DNA from 3 places in the Allobosea sp. P4_H5 genome. Region 2 is predicted to be linked to each of the others. Evidence: predicted binding sites of a transcription regulator. Region 2 holds the regulator's gene; each other region holds the start of a gene.
The links. The regulator PhoB, encoded in region 2, activates phosphate uptake and scavenging genes when phosphate is short. The targets are predictions, from matches to a motif close to TGTCATNNANCTGTCAT.

Region 1 (5,719 bases), on a different contig from region 2:
CTCGAGGAATTCCTTCTCCGGCTCGCGCTGGCGAGCGCGCGCCGCCTCCACCAAGGCAAGGCCGCGTCGCCAGGTCAGCATGATCACCGTCAGCGCCAGCGCCAGGACCAGCGGGTACCAGCCGCCCTCGTGCAGCTTCGGCAGGTTCGCCGAGAAGAAGGTGAGATCGATCAACAGGAAGAAGCCGTTGACCGCCAGGACGAGGATCGGGTTGAAGCCCCATTTCAACGCGATCAGCGCTGCCAGCCCGGTGGTGATCGCCATCAGCAGCGAGACTGCGATGCCGTAGGCACCGGCCAGGGCCTCGGATGAGCGGAAGGCGAAGACCGATGTCAGGGTCGCCAGGCAGATCAGCCAGTTGACGATCGGGATGTAGATCTGCCCCTGCTGATCATGGGCGGTGTGCTTGATGCGGACGGCCGGGAAAAGCCCGAGCTGCACGGCCTGACGGGTCAGCGAAAAGGCGCCGGTCAGGATCGACTGCGAGGCGATGACGGCGGCCGCCGTCGCGAAGACGATCAGTGGATAATGCGCCCAGTCCGGGGCGAGCTGATAGAACGGGTTCTCGATCGCCTCCGGATGGACCAGCAGCAGCGCGCCCTGGCCGAAATAATTCAGCATCAGCGCCGGCAGCACGACGGCGAACCAGGCGAGGCGGATCGTCTTCGGACCGAAATGGCCCATATCCGCATACATCGCCTCGCCGCCGGTCACGGCCAGGAAGGTGGCCCCGAGAACGGCGAAGCCGACGAGCGGGGCGGTATGGGTGATGAAGTAGAGGGCGTTGAACGGATTGATCGCAGCCAGGATGCCCGGCGCCATCAGGATGCCCCGGATGCCGAGCAGCGCCAAAGCGAGGAACCAGAGCAGCATGATCGGCCCGAACAGACGGCCGATGAAGCCGGTGCCCTTGCTCTGAACCAGGAAGAGGCAGAACAGGATCGCGGCGGTCAACGGAACGACCGCCGGCGCCAGGAACGGTGCATCGACCTTGAGGCCTTCGATGGCGCTGAGCACGGAAATCGCCGGCGTGATGGCGCCGTCGCCATAGAGCAGCGCAGCGCCGACGAGCCCGACCGCGAGGACATAAGCCCGTGGCGAACCCGGCTTGGCGTGGCGCGCCTTGAGCAAGGCCAGCATCGCCATGATGCCGCCTTCGCCGCGATTGTCGGCGCGCATGATCAGCAGCGAATACTTGATCGAGATGATCAGGATCAAAGCCCACAGGATCATCGAGACGCAACCGACGACCGCCCCCGGCTGCAGGGCGCCGCCGGCGCTTGCGGCCCGGGCCGCTTCCTTCAGCGCATAGAGCGGGCTGGTGCCGATGTCGCCGTAGACGACGCCGAGGGCGCCGAGCGTCAAGGCAGGGAGGGAGCCGTTGTGCCCCTGATGAGACGGCGAGCCGTCCTGTGCGAGAACCCCATGGGCCATGCGCCGTCCTCCCCCTATTGTCGGAGTAGGGCACGCACCGGCAACGACAGCAAGACTGGATCGGCGGGATTGCGCAGTGGGCAGCTGAAGCCGGCAGGCCGGCGAGGAACACCCGCCGGCCTTTTGCCGTACCGCCTTACTTCGCGAGCTTGCCGAAGGCGAAGAACTGGGTCTCGCCGGAGGAATCGTCGACGCCGTCATTATCGGTGACGACGAAGAGGTTGCCGTCCTTGTCGACCGCCATGCCCTCGACCTTGTCGAGCCCGTAGCCACCGAGCTTCATCAGGTCCGGCGTCAGGTCGCGCAGCAGCGTCTTCTCGACCGTCAGGATCTCCGAGGAGCCGAACGGCGCCGGCTTCAATCCCTTGACCGAGAAGGTCGCCAGCGTCTTCACCGCCTTGGCGCCGAACCGGTTGTCGCGCTCGATCACGGCGAAACTGTCGTCGCCGAGATAGGTGAGCTCCGAGAGGCCCATCCAGGCGCCGGCGGCAGGGGCCGTCAGCGGGTAGTAGAGGATGCCCCAGCTCTTGGTGAAGGGCTTGTAGGAGAGGATCTTGACCTTGCCCTTGGGGTCGTCCTTCCACTCGCGCTGGACGGCGATCCAGACGGTCTCGTCCTGCCCGGTTCCGGTGACGGCAACGCCCTCATAGCCTTGATTGATTGCCTTGGCGGCGAACTCCTCTGGCAGGGCGATCTCCTCCTCGATCTCGCCCTTGGCCGAAGCGCGTAGCAGCAGGTTCTGCGTCGGCTTCTCCTTGCGCTCGGGCGCCCCTTCCGAGGCCAGCCAGAAACCGCCGCCGGGACGCGTCGCAATCGCTTCGAGATCATAGGCGGCGGGCTTGCCGTCCCTGGTCACGGTGATTGCGCCGGTGATCGTCGCCGGCTTCCTGGTCGCGTCGATCTCGAGGATGCGCGAGGGCGTATAGGCGCTATCAGTGACGCTGAAGAGCCGGCCCGGCAGCTCGGGATGGGCGGCGAGGCCCGAGAGCGCGCCCCAGCCGAGCGGGACACCATCGACATCGGCCGAGACGATGGTCGGATAGGCGGCCGGCGCTTCGCTGCGCTCATAGATGGTCACGGCCGAACGCGGTCCATCCTTTTCGCCGAGATCGGCTTCAGAAGCGGAAACGAAGAGATTGCGCTGCGGGATGGCGAGCAGGCCCTCCGGCGCGATGCCCGCCGGCAGCGCCTGCAGATAGCGTGGCGGCCGGCCCGGCCCCTCGTCCTTGAAGACGAGGACGAGCGAAGCGCGCTCCAGCCCGACGAAGAGCAGGCGCTCGCCGTTGTAGATGCCGACCTCGATGCCCTCCGGCTCGCTGCCCTTGGCGGCTGAACGGCGCTCCGGATAGTGGCCGAGACGGATGGCGATGTGGTCGACCATGTTGCCGGCATCGAACTCGACCGTGCCGTCCTTGCGGAAGATGGTGAAGCCGCGCGAGCCGCCCTTCCAGTCACCTTCATTGGCAGTGACGAAGCGGTCATTGTCGAGCCAGCGCACCGCATCGGGCTCGCGGCGCACGCCCTTCAGCTCCTCGACCGGCTTGATCTGGCCGTCTCGGGTCTTGTCGATGTTCGTGAGATCGACGGTGCCGGCCGGGAAATGCGCGACGAGCTTGCCGGTCTTCGTATCGACCACGGCGAGGTGGTTGTTCTCCTGCAGTGTCACCACGGCGAGGCCGTCCTGGTTGACGTCGACGAATTCCGGCTCCGGATCGGTCGGCTCGACCGCGGCGATGCCGGTGAGGTCGACGATCTGCTTCGACGCGCAATCGGCCTCGCCATCCTTGATGCCGACCAGCGTGAGGTTGCCGGCGGGGAGCTGCGGCAGGTCGCCCTTGTTCAGCTTCTCGTCGCGCTCGTTCTCGATGACGATGGCGAGCTTGCCCTTGTCCTTGGTCAGCGCGATCGAATCGGGCTGGCCGCCGAGCTCGCATGTGGCTGTGACCTGCTTCGTCTTCAGATCGATGGTGGCGAGATGGCCGGCCGGTTCCTTGAAGTTGTCGCCGGAGCTGACGACGACGGCGAAGGCGCGCTCGCCAAGGATCACGACCGAGGTCGGCTCGCCGCCGACCGGGATGAAGCCGGCGGGCTTGGGCGCATTGGCGGTGGTGATGTCGATCAGGCCGATCGCCTTCTGCTCGGCGTCGGTATAGGCGAGCAGGGTCCCGGCCTCGTTGGCCGAAATGATCTCCGCGACCGTCTTCTTCGCGTCGCGGTCGGCCGGCAGGTTCAACGGCACCTGGAAGGTGGCGATGCGGTTGAAGGTCGGCTCGGCGAGCGCCGTTCCGCCAGCGAGGAGCGTCGCGAGAGCCGCAAGGACAAGGGGTTTGCGCATTGGGACGGTCCTGTTCCGCAGGGTGGGGAGGCAGGCCTTCCGGCTAGTGAGCACAGACGACAGTTTCGTGACAAGCCGTCGCAAACCAAGGCCACCGCGGCGGGAGCCACGGCGGCTTTGGGTAACGAGCCGTCTGGTCAGTGCAGAGCAGCTTCGGCTCCGGCAGCTTCCGTGACCGACTTCTTCAGGCCGATCACCTCGAGCTCGGTGACAACCGCGACCGCCACGGCCTGGGCCAAGACGAAGGCGATGCCGAGCGTGGTCGGCGCGAACCAGCCGGCGACCAGGATCAGCACGCTGTCGGCGATCCAGAGGATGTTGACGCCGATCACGGCGTAGACGGCGAGGCGCGGCAGGCGCAGCCGGCTGGCGAAGAACGCAAGCAGGGCAGCGCAGGGCAGCAGCACCAGGCCAGCGCCACGCAGGAACTCCGCCGGAAGGCCGAGCAGACCGGAGAGCGAACCCGCGCCGACGCTGAGCAGCAGGCCGGTTCCGGCGCAGGCGGCGGCATCGAGGGCAAGGGCATTGCGCAGGAAACGCGAGGACTGGATGAAGGCCATGACTGTTCTCCGGTTCAGGCCCCATCTCAGCCGGGGCGGTTGCTGATGGAGGCCATGCTGCCGAAAGCCCGGCGGCCGGTCGATTAAGCCGGAGGTAATTGGATCACGGCGCGGCTGCGGCTAGCTTGCCCTTCATGAACAAGCACCAGCAGCCCACGATCGGGCACCTCATCCGCGACTGGCGGCAGTTGCGCCGTCTCAGCCAGCTCGACCTCGCGCTCGAAGCCGAGGTCTCGCAGAAGCATCTCAGCTTCATCGAAAGCGGCCGCTCGGCGCCCAGCCGGGATATGGTCCTGCTTCTCGCCGAGCATCTCGGCGTGCCGCTCCGCGAGCGCAATGCGCTCCTGCTCTCGGCCGGCTATGCGCCGGTCTATCTCGAACGCTCGCTGGAGGATCCGACCCTGCAGGCAGCCCGCAGCGCGATCGACCTGCTGCTCAAGGGACACGAGCCCTATCCGGCGGTGGCAGTCGACCGGCACTGGACCCTGCTTGCCGCGAACAAGATGATCGCGCCGATGCTCGCGGTCGTCGAGGACGCCGACCTGCTGCGCCCGCCGGTCAACGTGCTCCGGCTCAGCCTGCATCCGCGCGGGCTCGCCCCGGCAATCATCAACCTAACGGAGTGGCGCCGCCATCTGATCGCGCGCCTGCGCCAGCAGATCCGCGCCACGGCCGACCCGCTACTGGCCGAGCTCCTGGCCGAGCTGCTGAGCTATCCCGTCCCGGCCGCGCCGGTCGTCAAAGGCAAGACGCAGGAAGAGGCGGAGCCACCGATCGTACTACCGCTGCACCTGCGGCTAGGCGAGACCGAGCTCTCGCTGATCTCGACCACGACGGTGTTCGGCACGCCAGTCGACGTCACCTTGTCCGAGCTGGCGCTGGAAACCTTCTTCCCCGCCGATGAGGCGACTGGCCGGGCGCTGCGGGCGATCGCCGAGACCATCACACCGGCTTGAGCGAGGGAACCAAAGCCCGGCCGTGACGTTCTCCCATCCGAACCGGCGCCGAGGCGCCGATCGCGGATCATTCGAGAAGGAAAGCGTCCATGAGCAGCACGACCGACAAGATCAAGGGCCTCGCCAACGAAGCCGCCGGCAACGTCAAGCAGGCTGCCGGCAAGGCGTTGAACAAGCCCGGGCTTCAGGCCGAGGGCATCGCGCAGGAGCGCAAGGGTGAAGCCCAGCAGGCGATCGGCAAGACCAAGGACGCGGTCAAGAAAGTGATCGACAAGGCCTGACTATCAGGCTGGATCCTGATCAAAGAAGAACGGGCGCCGCGAGGCGCCCGTTTTTTCGTCTCAGGCGGAGCCGCCGAGGCCGCCGAGGAAATCCTTGACGCGGCCGAAGAAGCCGGCGGTTTCGGGATGGGTGGCGCCCGAGCTCTCGCGCTC
Region 2 (5,719 bases):
GATCCCGCTCTCGAACATCGTCGAGGGTATGCCGATCATCGGCACCGTTCTGTATTCGCGCTCGCCCTCGGGCCTGGGCATCCTGACCGCCGGGATCATCCTGGCCTTCATGATCATCCCCTTCATCGCCTCGATCACCCGCGACATGCTCGACCAGATCCCGTCGGTGCTGCGCGAGAGCGCCTACGGCATTGGCGCGACGACCTGGGAGGTCGTCCGCCACGTGCTGGTGCCGCAGGCCGGCGTCTCGATCATCGGCGCCGTCATGCTCGGCCTCGGCCGCGCGCTCGGCGAGACCATGGCGGTGACCTTCGTCGTCGGCAACGCCAACCGGCTCTCGTCCTCGATCCTGGATCCCGGCTCGACCATCGCCTCGCGCATCGCCAACGAGTTCAACGAGGCGCTCGGCCTGCAGCTCAACTCGCTGATCGCGCTCGGTTGCATCCTGTTCTTCGTCACCTTCGTCGTCCTCGTCATCGCGCGCCTCCTGGTCGCGCGGGTGAAGCGCTACTGAGCGGAGCTGGACCCATGACCATGGCGACATTCACCAAGACCATGACCGCGCCGCATGTCGAATGGGGCCGCGTGCGCCCGGCGCGCCGCACCGCTGACCGGATGATGAAGATCATCGCGACGAGCTTCACCCTGATCGCGATCGTCGTGCTGTTCTGGATCCTCGGCATGCTGATCGTGAAGGGATTGGGCGGGCTCTCCGCCAACACCTTCACCCAGATCACGCCGGGGCCGGGCACGGAGGGCGGCGGCCTCGCCAACGCCATCGTCGGCTCGATCGTGCTGACCTTCCTCGGTATCGCCGTGGCGACGCCGATCGGCGTGCTCGCCGGCACCTATCTGGCCGAATACGGCAAGGCCTCCAAGCTTGCCGAGCTCATCCGCTTCATCAACGACATCCTGCTCTCGGCGCCTTCGATCCTGATCGGGCTGTTCGTCTACGTGATCATGGTCGAGCCGTTCCGCGGCTATTCCGGCTGGGCCGGCGGCGTTGCCCTCGGCATCATCGCGATCCCGGTGATCGTGCGCACCACCGAGGACATGCTGCGCCTTGTTCCCGGCTCCCTGCGCGAGGCGGGTGCTGCGCTCGGCGCCCCGCCCTCCGTCGTCATCACCTCGGTGACCTGGCGGGCGGCGAAGTCGGGCATGGTTACCGGCATCCTGCTGGCCCTCGCCCGCATCGCCGGCGAGACTGCGCCGCTGATCTTCACAGCGCTCAACAATAATTTCTGGTTCTCGCCGAACCTCGTCGGCGGCGTCTCCAACCTGCCGGTGACGATCTATCAGTTCGCCTCCGCCCCTTACGAAAACTGGCAGCAGCTCGCCTGGGCGGGATCGCTGATCATCACCGTCTCAATCCTCGTGCTTTCCATCATCGCCCGGCGCATCGTGCGCGGCGGCAAGTGATAAGCGTCCGATCGGAAGGACCATGCAGATGCTTTCGACCCTCGAACTGAGCCCGCAGACGCTGGACGCCGAAGCTCCCGTTCGCATCGCCGTCAAGAACCTCGATTTCTACTACGGCGAGCACAAGGCGCTGAAGAACATCAACCTCGACTTCCGTGACCGGCACGTCACCGCGCTGATCGGCCCGTCGGGCTGCGGCAAGTCGACCCTGCTGCGCATCTTCAACCGCATCTACTCGCTCTATCCCGAGCAGAAGGCGACCGGCGAGATCCTGCTCGACGGTCGCAACATCATCTCCAACAACGTCGACGTGAACGAACTGCGCTCGCGCATCGGCATGGTCTTCCAGAAGCCGACGCCGTTCCCGATGTCGATCTACGACAATGTCGCCTTCGGCATCCGCCTCTACGAGAAGCCGCCGAAGTCGGAGCTCGACGATCGCGTCGAGGGCGCGCTGCGCCGCGCCGCCCTCTGGGACGAGGTCAAGGACAAGCTGAAGAGCTCCGGCATGGGCCTCTCCGGTGGCCAGCAGCAGCGCCTGTGCATCGCGCGCACCATCGCGCAGAAGCCCGAGGTCATCCTGTTCGACGAGCCGACTTCGGCGCTCGATCCGATCTCGACCGGCAAGATCGAGGACCTGCTCGAGCAGCTGAAGAGCGATTTCACCATCGTCATCGTCACCCACAACATGCAGCAGGCGGCGCGCATCTCGCAGTACACCGCCTTCATGTACCTTGGCGAGGTGATCGAGTTCGACGCCACCAACACCATCTTCATGAACCCGCATAAGAAGCAGACGCAGGACTACGTCACCGGCCGTTTCGGTTGACATTCCGAAGCGTCGGCAAGCCCCAAGGATACGCCCCATGTCCGACCATATCGTCCGCTCCTACGACGCCGATCTCGAAGGGCTGCGCCGCAGCCTCGCCGAGATGGGCGGCATGTCCGAGCGCATGCTCGGCGACTCCACCGTGGCTCTGGTGCGCCGCGACACCGCGCTCGCCCAGAAGATCATCAGCGCCGACCAGCGCCTCGACAATCTCCAGCGCGAGGTCGAGGAAAAGGCGGTGCTGACCATCGCCCGCCGCCAGCCGCTGGCGAACGACTTGCGCGAGCTGATTTCGGCGATCCGCATCGCCGCCGACATCGAGCGTGTCGGCGATCTCGCCAAGAACATCGCCAAGCGCGCGGTCGCGATCTCCGGCCAGTTCTCGCCGCCGCATCGCGCCGTCGTCGGCCTCGAGCATATGAGCCGCCTGGTCCAGGCCCAGCTCAAGGACGTGCTCGACGCCTATGCCGCCAGCAACGAGCAGAAGGCGATGGATGTCTGGCGCCGCGACGACGAGATCGACGCGCTCTACACCTCGCTGTTCCGCGAGCTCCTGACCTATATGATGGAAGATCCGCGCAACATCACCTTCTGCACGCATCTCCTGTTCTGCGCCAAGAATGTCGAGCGCATCGGCGACCACACCACCAACATCGCCGAGACCATCCACTACCTCGTCACCGGGCAGTCCATGGACGAAACCCGACCGAAGCTCGACACCACCAACATCCTCGTCGACCTGCCGGCGGCCAATGGCTGAACCGGCGGGCGCTTGAACGGACGCTGACATGCCCGCACGCATCCTGATCGTCGAGGACGAGGAGCCGCTCACCCTGCTGCTGCGCTACAACCTCGAGGCCGAAGGCTTCGAGGTCGACAGCGTGGCGCGCGGCGACGACGCCGAACTGCATCTGCGCGACCATACGCCGGACCTCGTCCTGCTCGACTGGATGCTGCCGGGCCTCTCCGGCATCGAGCTTTGCCGGCGCCTGCGCACGCGCCGCGACACCGAGCGCGTGCCGATCATCATGCTGACGGCCCGCGGCGAGGAGACCGAGCGCGTGCGTGGCCTTGCCACCGGCGCCGACGACTATGTCGTCAAGCCGTTCTCGCTGCCCGAACTGATCGCCCGCATCCAGGCACTGCTGCGCCGTGCCAAGCCCGGCCACGTTGCCGGCTTGCTCGCTGCCGGCGATCTCGAGCTCGACCGCACCACCCGCCGTGTCCGCCGTGCCGGGGCCGAGCTGCATCTCGGGCCGACCGAGTTCCGCCTGCTCGAATTCCTGATGCAGGCGCCGGGCCGGGTCTATTCCCGGGCGCAATTGCTCGACGCCGTCTGGGGCCGCGACGTCTATATCGACGAGCGCACTGTCGACGTCCATGTCGGGCGCCTGCGTAAGGCGATCACGCCCGCCAATGCCAAGGACCCGCTGCGTACGGTGCGCGGCGCCGGTTATGCCTTCGACGAGACATTTGCGCGAAGTTGAGCGCTTCTGTCAGCGCGGCGCGGCGACGATCATCGCGGCGCCGGCGAGACAGAGCGCGGCGCCCGCCAGATCGTAGCGATCCGGCGCGACCTTCTCGACCAGCGCCATCCAGGCCAGCGACGCCACGATATAGACGCCGCCATAGGCGGCGAAGGCGCGTCCGGCGGCTGGACTGTCGAGCAGGGCCAGCAACCAGGCGAAAGCCGCGAGCGATACCAGGCCTGGCAGCAGCCACCAGACCGACTTGCCGAGCTTGAGCCAGGCCCAGAAGGCGAAGCAGCCGGCGATCTCCGCCAGCGCCGCGCCCGCATAGATCGCGAACGTCGCCATGCCGATGCCTACGGTTCCGGCCCGAACGCCGCGGCCAGCCGGGCGAAGACCGGGCGATACGCCTCCGATGCCAGCGGGGTCAGCGATCGGGCCTAATCGAAGTTGAACCAGCGGATCTCGCTATGCTCGTCATTGCTGATCTTGGGGTCGCCGCCAGTCCATTCGGTGACCGCGAACAGATGCCAGAGTGCGGGCGTGACGCCATCCGTCTCGGTCGTCTCGATCGTTTCGAAACGGCGGAAGACCGTCGTCGTGACGCCGAGCTCTTCCTGCAACTCGCGGACGAGGGCGGCCTCGACGGCCTCGCTTGGCTCGACATGGCCGCCGATCGTATCCCAGCAGGAGGGGCGGTTCCGGCGGTGCGGAGCCCGCAGGCCCAACAGGAGCCGCCCATCCCGGATCGGCAGCGCGCAGGCATATTCGACAGGACCCATGCTCTCTCCTTGCCGTTTGGCGTTCGGGTGCATCGGCTGGACGACGATGTACGGTTCCCGCAGACTGCCTTTCATGCGTTTCACCAAATGGGACTATATCGCCTTTCCCTTTCTCGCCGCGCTGTTGATCGGCGTCGGCTATGGCGCGCTCCGCCTGGTCGGCTTCTTCGGTCTCGGCATACTCGGCCTGGTGATCGGCTTCATCGCGGTGCGGATGGATCTGGAACGGGATGGCGGTCCCCTGCAGTTCAAGGCCAGGGACCACATGTCGCGGGCCGAGAAGGCCGCTGATCAAGCTGAGAAGGCCTCGCGTCTGCAGCCGCTCTTCGTGGCGCAGGTCATCGCTGCCGGCTTCGTCATCCTGGGCTTCGGCTTTCACTTCCTGCTCTGACACAGGAACGGCCTCGACAACGAAAAGCCGGCCTTTCGGCCGGCTTTCATGTTCGTGCCACTCGGTTCCGAGCGCTCAGGCGCGGATGGGCTTGCGGTCGCGGCGCCGGTCGGCTGCCGGCTGGTAGGCGATCCGGGCGTGATAGGCGCAATAGGGCATGCCGGTCGCGCTGCGGCCGCCGCAGAAGCGGAACTCCGGCGTGGTCGGGTCGCCCATCGGCCAGCGGCACATATATTCGCGCAGATCCATGATCGTGACCCGCTCGGAGAACGGCACGACCACGTCCTCGGCCGGCGCGGGAGCGCGTTCGACCTGTGCTTCGGCCGCGATCTCGGGCGCGAACTGCGGAGCCAGCGCGGTGTTGCCGCGGGTCAGCCCGGCGCCACCGTTCTGATGGCCGGCCGGATGGCTCGGCGGGCGGGCCGCCGGCTTGCGCGGGCGCGGCGTGGCCGAGCCCGGGCTCTTGGCCCGGCCGGACAGGCCGAGACGATGAACCTTCCCGATGACGGCGTTACGCGTGACGCTGCCGAGCTCGGCGGCGATCTGGCTCGCGCTCAGGCCGTCATTCCAGAGCTTCTTGAGCAGTTCGACGCGTTCGTCGGTCCAGGCTCCGGCTTCGGTCATGGGGTTGCACCTGTCTTCGTCATGCTTCGCCAGCGGGCCGGCGAGGCATAGGGAGAGATCATGGCGGAATCCGATACCGGCAGCGTCCGTCACAAAACGGAAGCCGTTACGCCCGGAACTGACGATACAGGAGACGCCGCACGAGATGTCGTATCTGACGAAGAGGACCATACAAGATGGCCTGACTCGGCCACAAGAGTCGCCG
Region 3 (5,719 bases), on a different contig from region 2:
TCGACGGCACCCCTGGACTCGGGGCGCGCTCGGGCCGAGTCCGGGGCTAGGATTCCGCGATCGGGGCGACCCGGAATACGAGGCGATGCTTCGTCGTCATACCCATAGAGTTGGGGGCGGCCGGCCTGCTGTCAAGGCCGGGCAGCCCGCCACCGGCCGATGACGATGTGGCGGCAAGTTGGCCTGCGAGCAAGTCATCGAGAGGGGCGATGGCCTGGTCGGATGGTTTGTGGGGACAGGCTTGCGGGGCGGCTCAGCGTCGCGCTTGCGGGCGGCGCACCGGAACCGGGATCGGCTTCAGCTGTGGCTGCGCCGGAGCGAGGAGGGCGCCGAGGCGGAGAATGAAGCGGGCCAGCAGATCCATGACGTCCCTCAGTTCCGGGCGATGAAGACGGTGGGAATCAGTTCGCCGCCGTCGACCTTCACCGCATCGTTTCCAGCAATATGGTGCTTCGATGTCGACGGCGCCACTGTGTCGGCCGCAGCCGTGAACAGGATCGACGGCAGAAGCTGGTTCATCGGCGCTGGCATCCCGCGTTGCAGATACAGCTCAGGATCGCCCTGAAAATACTTCAAATGCCTTACGCTACAGAGGGTTATCGACCCGTAGCCTTAACGATGTGCTGCGCCGGGCAATGAAACTCGCGGATAGACGGACCATCGACGCGAGGGCTCGGACGCTTTTGCGAGCAAAGCAGCGATTGAACCCTGTCGGCGGCTCGCATATGGCTAATGAATCGTTAACCGGGGCGTCATCCGAATATGGCCAGCCTGTTCCGGCTCGTGCCCGATGCACGCGCCGAACTTCTGCAGCTGAATTCCTGGGCTCGGCCGCATCAGGCCGGCTTTGCCGCTGCGCAACGCGCGGCGCGTTATGGCGCGGCCGGACCGGAGGCTTCCGCCTTCATGGCGGCGCGGCGCGAGGCGATTCTGGCGCGGCTCGGCGAGGGCGCTGCGGCCTGGAATGGCTGGGCCGGTGAGATGACCCGCCTGCGCGGCCGAATCGGCGCCGACGGCGCGCTGCTGGCGCTCTGGCGCCTCTTCGCCGATGTCGAGCTGGTCGACGAAATCTTCGAGGGTGATTTCAATGTCGCCGGCATCATCTTTCCGGCGGCGGCGCGCTTCGCCGGTAGCGCCTTCTGCGGCGATGCCTGGTTCTCCGAGGCGCATTTCCATGGGCCGGCGAGCTTCCGCGATGCCAGCTTCCGCGCCGATGCCTTCTTCGATCGGGCGCATTTCGCCGGGGATGCCGATTTCGGCGCGGCGACCCTGCACGGGACGGCGGAGTTCCGCGACATGCGCTGCGAGGGCGTAGCGTGCTTCGTCGAGGCGGAATTCGTCGGCGATGCCTGGTTCCGGGGCTCCCGCTTCGATGGAGTGACGCAGTTCCGCGGCGTGCGCCATGCCGGCGAGGCGGGCTTCGGCGATTGCCGCTTCGCGGGCGCGGCCGATTTCGGCGAGGCCGAGTTCGCCGGCAATGCCGGCTTCGAGGAGGCGCGGTTCGGGCAGATGGCGAACTTCGCTGCTGCTCGTTTCGACCGCGGCGCCTGGTTCAGCAATGCCGCCTTCGACGGCCGCTCGAATTTCGAGCGGGCCCGCTTCCGTGGCCGCCGGCATTTCGAGGGCATTTCGCTGGCGGCGCAGGTCTCCCCGGTCGCGCAGCAGATCGCGGCGCTGGAGCAGTTCCGGTTCGTCCGGCGCTGAGCGTACGCCCACAGCATCTCTCCCGGCCCTTCTGGCCCACAGCTTGCTAGTCGTCCTGCCGACCGCCGCGATCGGCGGCTGCGATTGGCGAGGACGAGATGAAGCGCGAAGAGCTCACCGAGAAGATTCTCGACATCAAGCGCGAGAAGGGCTGGAGCTGGAAGCACATCACCGACGAGATCGGCGGCATGTCTGAGGTGCTGGTGATCGGCGCCCTGCTCGGCCAGATGAAGCTGGTGAAGCCTCTCGCCGAGAGGGCCGCCGCCCTCTTTGGCCTCTCGGAAGCCGAGAAACGCATGCTCAACGAGGTGCCCTATCGCGGCACCGGCACGCCGATGCCGCCGACTGACCCGCTGATCTACCGCTTCTACGAGATGGTGATGGTCAACGGCCCCGCCTGGAAGGCGCTGATCGAGGAGGAGTTCGGCGACGGCATCATGTCGGCGATCGACTTCAACATCGCCTTCGAGCGTGAGCCGAACCCCCGGGGCGACCGGGTCAGGATCGCCATGTCCGGCAAGTTCCTGCCGTACAAATACTACGGCAACGAACAGGGCATCCCGGACTATGGCTTCAAGGAGGAGTGAAGTCGCTCAAGCCAGCTTGTCTCAGGGGACTTGGCCGGGCTCGAGCGTGCCGTCCTTCTGCATGGTCCGCTGCAGCCCCGGCCGCTCCAGCATGCGGCCCATATAGGCCTCGAACACCGGCAGGCGCGGCAGCACGCCGACGATGTTCATGCCGAAATGGATGCCTGCGCCGAGCTGGGTGTCGGCGGCGGTGAAGCGCTCGCCGGCGGCGTAAGCGTGTTCGCCGAGCCTCTTGGCGAGATTGGCGACCGTGTCGGCATGCGAGCCGAAGGAGAAACCGCGCGACTCGTACTGGAACTTGTGGACGGAGGTCGCGATGATCGGATCGAGCACGGCGTCGGTATAGACCAGTGACGTCAGGAAAGCTGGGCGGTCGGCATCGCCGACGGCAGGCGCCAGCCCGGCTTCCGGGAACTGCTCGGTGAGATAAAGGCAGATCGCGGCGCGCTCGGTGACGGTGGTGCCGTCATGGACTATGGCCGGTACCTTCTTGTGCGGCTGGATGGCGCGGTAGCTCTCCGGCGGGCCGCCCTGCGCGCGGATGTCGACGATCTTCATCTCATAGGGCTGGCCGAGCTCCTCGAGCAGCCAGAGGATCGAGAAGGAGCGCGATTGCGGCGCGTGATAGAAGGTCAGCATGGCGATGTCCCTTTCTGCGTTTCCCTGAGGGTTGGCGAGGCTGATAGGGGCGTTGCATGTCAGGAGTTGTCAGGATGGACCTGACTTGCCTGACGCTCCCTGATCGGAACGCGCGCAGGGGCGAATAGCTCCGCCTGATCTTGGCCGCTCGGGCTATGTCTTGCGAGCGACGATGAAGGGGCGGCTGTCCTTGCCCCTGCTAGCATGGCGTTCCGTGCTCAGGATTTCGAAGCCTGCGGCCGCGATGAGGCTGGCCAGCTCCTGTGCAGTGAAAACGCCAGCATGGGGCGCCTTTCCGACCATCTGCATGAGCGGCAGCGCAAGCCGGATCAGCGGGTTCACGTCACCGAGGCAGGGTGTCTTGGAGATGAACAGGCCGCCTGGCTCGAGCAAGGTGTGGATGTCGCGCAGCGTGCCGGCGAGGTCGCGGACCAGGTGGAGATAGTTGAAGGCGAGGGCAGCATCGAACCGTATCGCCTCGGCGGCGAGCGTCTCCGCCGTTGCCGTGTGGAAGGCGAGCGCAGGGACCGGGCACGCGGCGTGCTTTTCCCCGGCAATCGCGATCATCCCCGCGGAGATGTCCGTCGCGAGATAGCTGCCCGCGTCGCCCGCAAGCCGCAGCGCCGTGGTCCCGGTGCCGCAGCCCAGTTCCAGCACCCTGTCCGTCGGCTTCAGCAGGAGGTGGGTCCGCTCCAGGGTGCGCTCGTATCCGGCCTGATCGGAGATCCGGCTCCTGGCATAGCGTCGCGATGACCTGTCCCAGAAGCTGGCATCGCTTGCCGCGCTCATGTCGCATCCTCAATTTGCTGGTGGCTCGGCGCGGGCCCTGGCGCCTGCGTCGGGAGATGACCTCATCGATGACGTGCGTTCAAGCTGCAGGCCCGCGGCCGATTCAATTGTTATAATGTTACAAATACTGGTCGGCGCATAGTAATCATAGTGTCATCTCGCCCGCCTAACGGACCGGCGACCGGGCTTTCACAGGGGCTGAGAGATATCATGCAGAAGCGAACTTGGCTGATGGCGGCGGCGATGCTCGCCAGTGTGGTGCCGGCGACGGCGCAGACCATCTATCCGCTCAACCGCGCCGAGATCCTCGAGGGCTCGCGCTTCGACTTCAAGGTCGAGTTCCCGAACGCCCCGGTCTCGGCCGACGTCAAGGTCACGATCAATGGCAAGCCGGTGAACGAGGCCTTCGGCCGCGAGGCCCAGTTCGTCCAGAGCGAGGAAGGCCAGAAGCATTCGGCGCTCTGGCTGCGCGGAGCCCAGCTGCCGGCCGGCCAGTACGTCATCGAGGCGACGCAGGGCAGCGAGAAGGCGACCGTCAACTGGACCGTCTACGCGACCCCTGAGCGCAAGGCCAAGAACGTCATCCTCTTCGTCGGCGACGGCATGTCGGTGGCGCACCGCACCGCGGCGCGCATCCTGTCGAAGGGCTGGGAGCAGGGCCTCTATGGCGGCGAGCTCGCCATCGACGACATGCCGAACATGGCGCTGATCTCGACCTCGGGCACCGACTCGATCGTCACCGACAGCGCCAACTCCGCCAGCGCCTACACCACCGGCCACAAGTCCTGCGTCAACGCGCTCGGCATCTACTGCGCCAAGAACGCGCTGACGCTCGACCATCCCAAGGTCGAGACGATCTCCGAGGTGATCAAGCGCAAGCGCTCGGGCATGGCGATCGGCGTCGTCACCAATTCCGAGATCGAGGATGCGACCCCGGCCTCGATGGTCGCCCATACCCGCCGGCGCTCGGACTTCAACGACATCGTCAAGATGTTCTTCGACGTGCAGCCCGACGTGATCATGGGCGGCGGCTCGCCGAACTTCCTGCCGAAGTCGACCCCGGGCACCAAGCGCACCGACGATCTCGACTTCATCGCCAAGTTCAAGGAGGCGGGCTACGCCCTCGCCACCACCAAGACCGAGATGAACGCCGCGGTCGCTGGCGGCTCCAAGAAGCTGCTTGGCCTCTACAACACCTCGAACATCGACGGCGCCTTCGACCTGCGCCTCGCCAAGAAGGGGTCGATCTCGAAATTCCCGGATCAGCCGGACGTGGTCGAGCAGACCAAGGCCGCGATCGAGATGCTCAAGGGCGCGCAGGACGGCTTCTTCCTGATGGTGGAATCGGCCCGCATCGACAAGTACAGCCATTCGCTCGACTGGGAGCGCGCGGTGTTCGACACGATCATGCTCGACAATGCCGTCAAGGCGGCCAAGGACTTCGCCGGCGATCGCAACGACACGCTGATCATCGTCGTGCCGGACCACGCCCACCCGATCTCGATCATCGGCACCTATGACGACGATCGCCCGGGCCAGTTGCTGCGCGACAAGCTCGGCACCTACAACGAGTCGCTGCCGCCGAACTACGGCCCGCGCGATGCCGACGGCTATCCGACCAAGGTCGACACCTCGCGCCGTCTCGCCGTCGCCTTCGGCAGCTATCCGGACACCTGCGACACCGGCCGGCCCTATCTCGATGGCGAGCGCGTCCCGGCGGTGAAGGGCCCGGACGGCAAGACCAACGTCGCCAACGAGAAGGACTGCACCGGTCCGCTCGCCACCCGCAAGCAGGGCAACCTGCCTTTCGACGCCAACTCCGGTGTCCATGCGGCCGACGACGTGCTGCTCACCGCCATGGGCCCGGGCGCCGAGCGCTTCCGCGGCCACAAGCCGAACGTCTTCGTCTTCCGCGTCATGGCGGAGGCGCTGGCCCTCGGCGGCAAGTGAGCTAGAGTTGGGGCAGGACGCATGATCTCGCATCGGCCGCACCTGCTCCC

Region 1: the regulator PhoB is predicted to act here: its motif matches at 3,826-3,842, upstream of AC1DS0_RS12385 (esterase-like activity of phytase family protein).
Region 3: the regulator PhoB is predicted to act here: its motif matches at 3,860-3,876, upstream of AC1DS0_RS04240 (alkaline phosphatase).

Annotation. Positions count from the first base shown of each region.
Region 1 covers NZ_JBFUKM010000005.1:222,757-228,475, reverse strand. The annotation lists gene AC1DS0_RS12390 (potassium transporter Kup) at 1-1,365, opposite strand, end outside; gene AC1DS0_RS12385 (esterase-like activity of phytase family protein) at 1,571-3,769, opposite strand; gene AC1DS0_RS12380 (hypothetical protein) at 3,907-4,329, opposite strand; gene AC1DS0_RS12375 (helix-turn-helix domain-containing protein) at 4,464-5,285, shown strand; gene AC1DS0_RS12370 (CsbD family protein) at 5,375-5,566, shown strand; gene dnaJ (molecular chaperone DnaJ) at 5,627-5,719, opposite strand, start outside.
Region 2 covers NZ_JBFUKM010000013.1:171,814-177,532, reverse strand. The annotation lists gene pstC (phosphate ABC transporter permease subunit PstC) at 1-514, shown strand, start outside; gene pstA (phosphate ABC transporter permease PstA) at 529-1,419, shown strand; gene pstB (phosphate ABC transporter ATP-binding protein PstB) at 1,448-2,248, shown strand; gene phoU (phosphate signaling complex protein PhoU) at 2,286-3,008, shown strand; gene phoB (phosphate regulon transcriptional regulator PhoB) at 3,037-3,735, shown strand; gene AC1DS0_RS24745 (YnfA family protein) at 3,745-4,065, opposite strand; gene AC1DS0_RS24740 (NUDIX hydrolase) at 4,158-4,499, opposite strand; gene AC1DS0_RS24735 (hypothetical protein) at 4,573-4,890, shown strand; gene AC1DS0_RS24730 (GcrA family cell cycle regulator) at 4,966-5,514, opposite strand.
Region 3 covers NZ_JBFUKM010000002.1:43,532-49,250, forward strand. The annotation lists gene AC1DS0_RS04215 (hypothetical protein) at 373-519, opposite strand; gene AC1DS0_RS04220 (pentapeptide repeat-containing protein) at 763-1,704, shown strand; gene cynS (cyanase) at 1,803-2,291, shown strand; gene AC1DS0_RS04230 (glutathione S-transferase family protein) at 2,313-2,930, opposite strand; gene AC1DS0_RS04235 (class I SAM-dependent methyltransferase) at 3,084-3,719, opposite strand; gene AC1DS0_RS04240 (alkaline phosphatase) at 3,930-5,669, shown strand; gene AC1DS0_RS04245 (hypothetical protein) at 5,691-5,719, shown strand, end outside.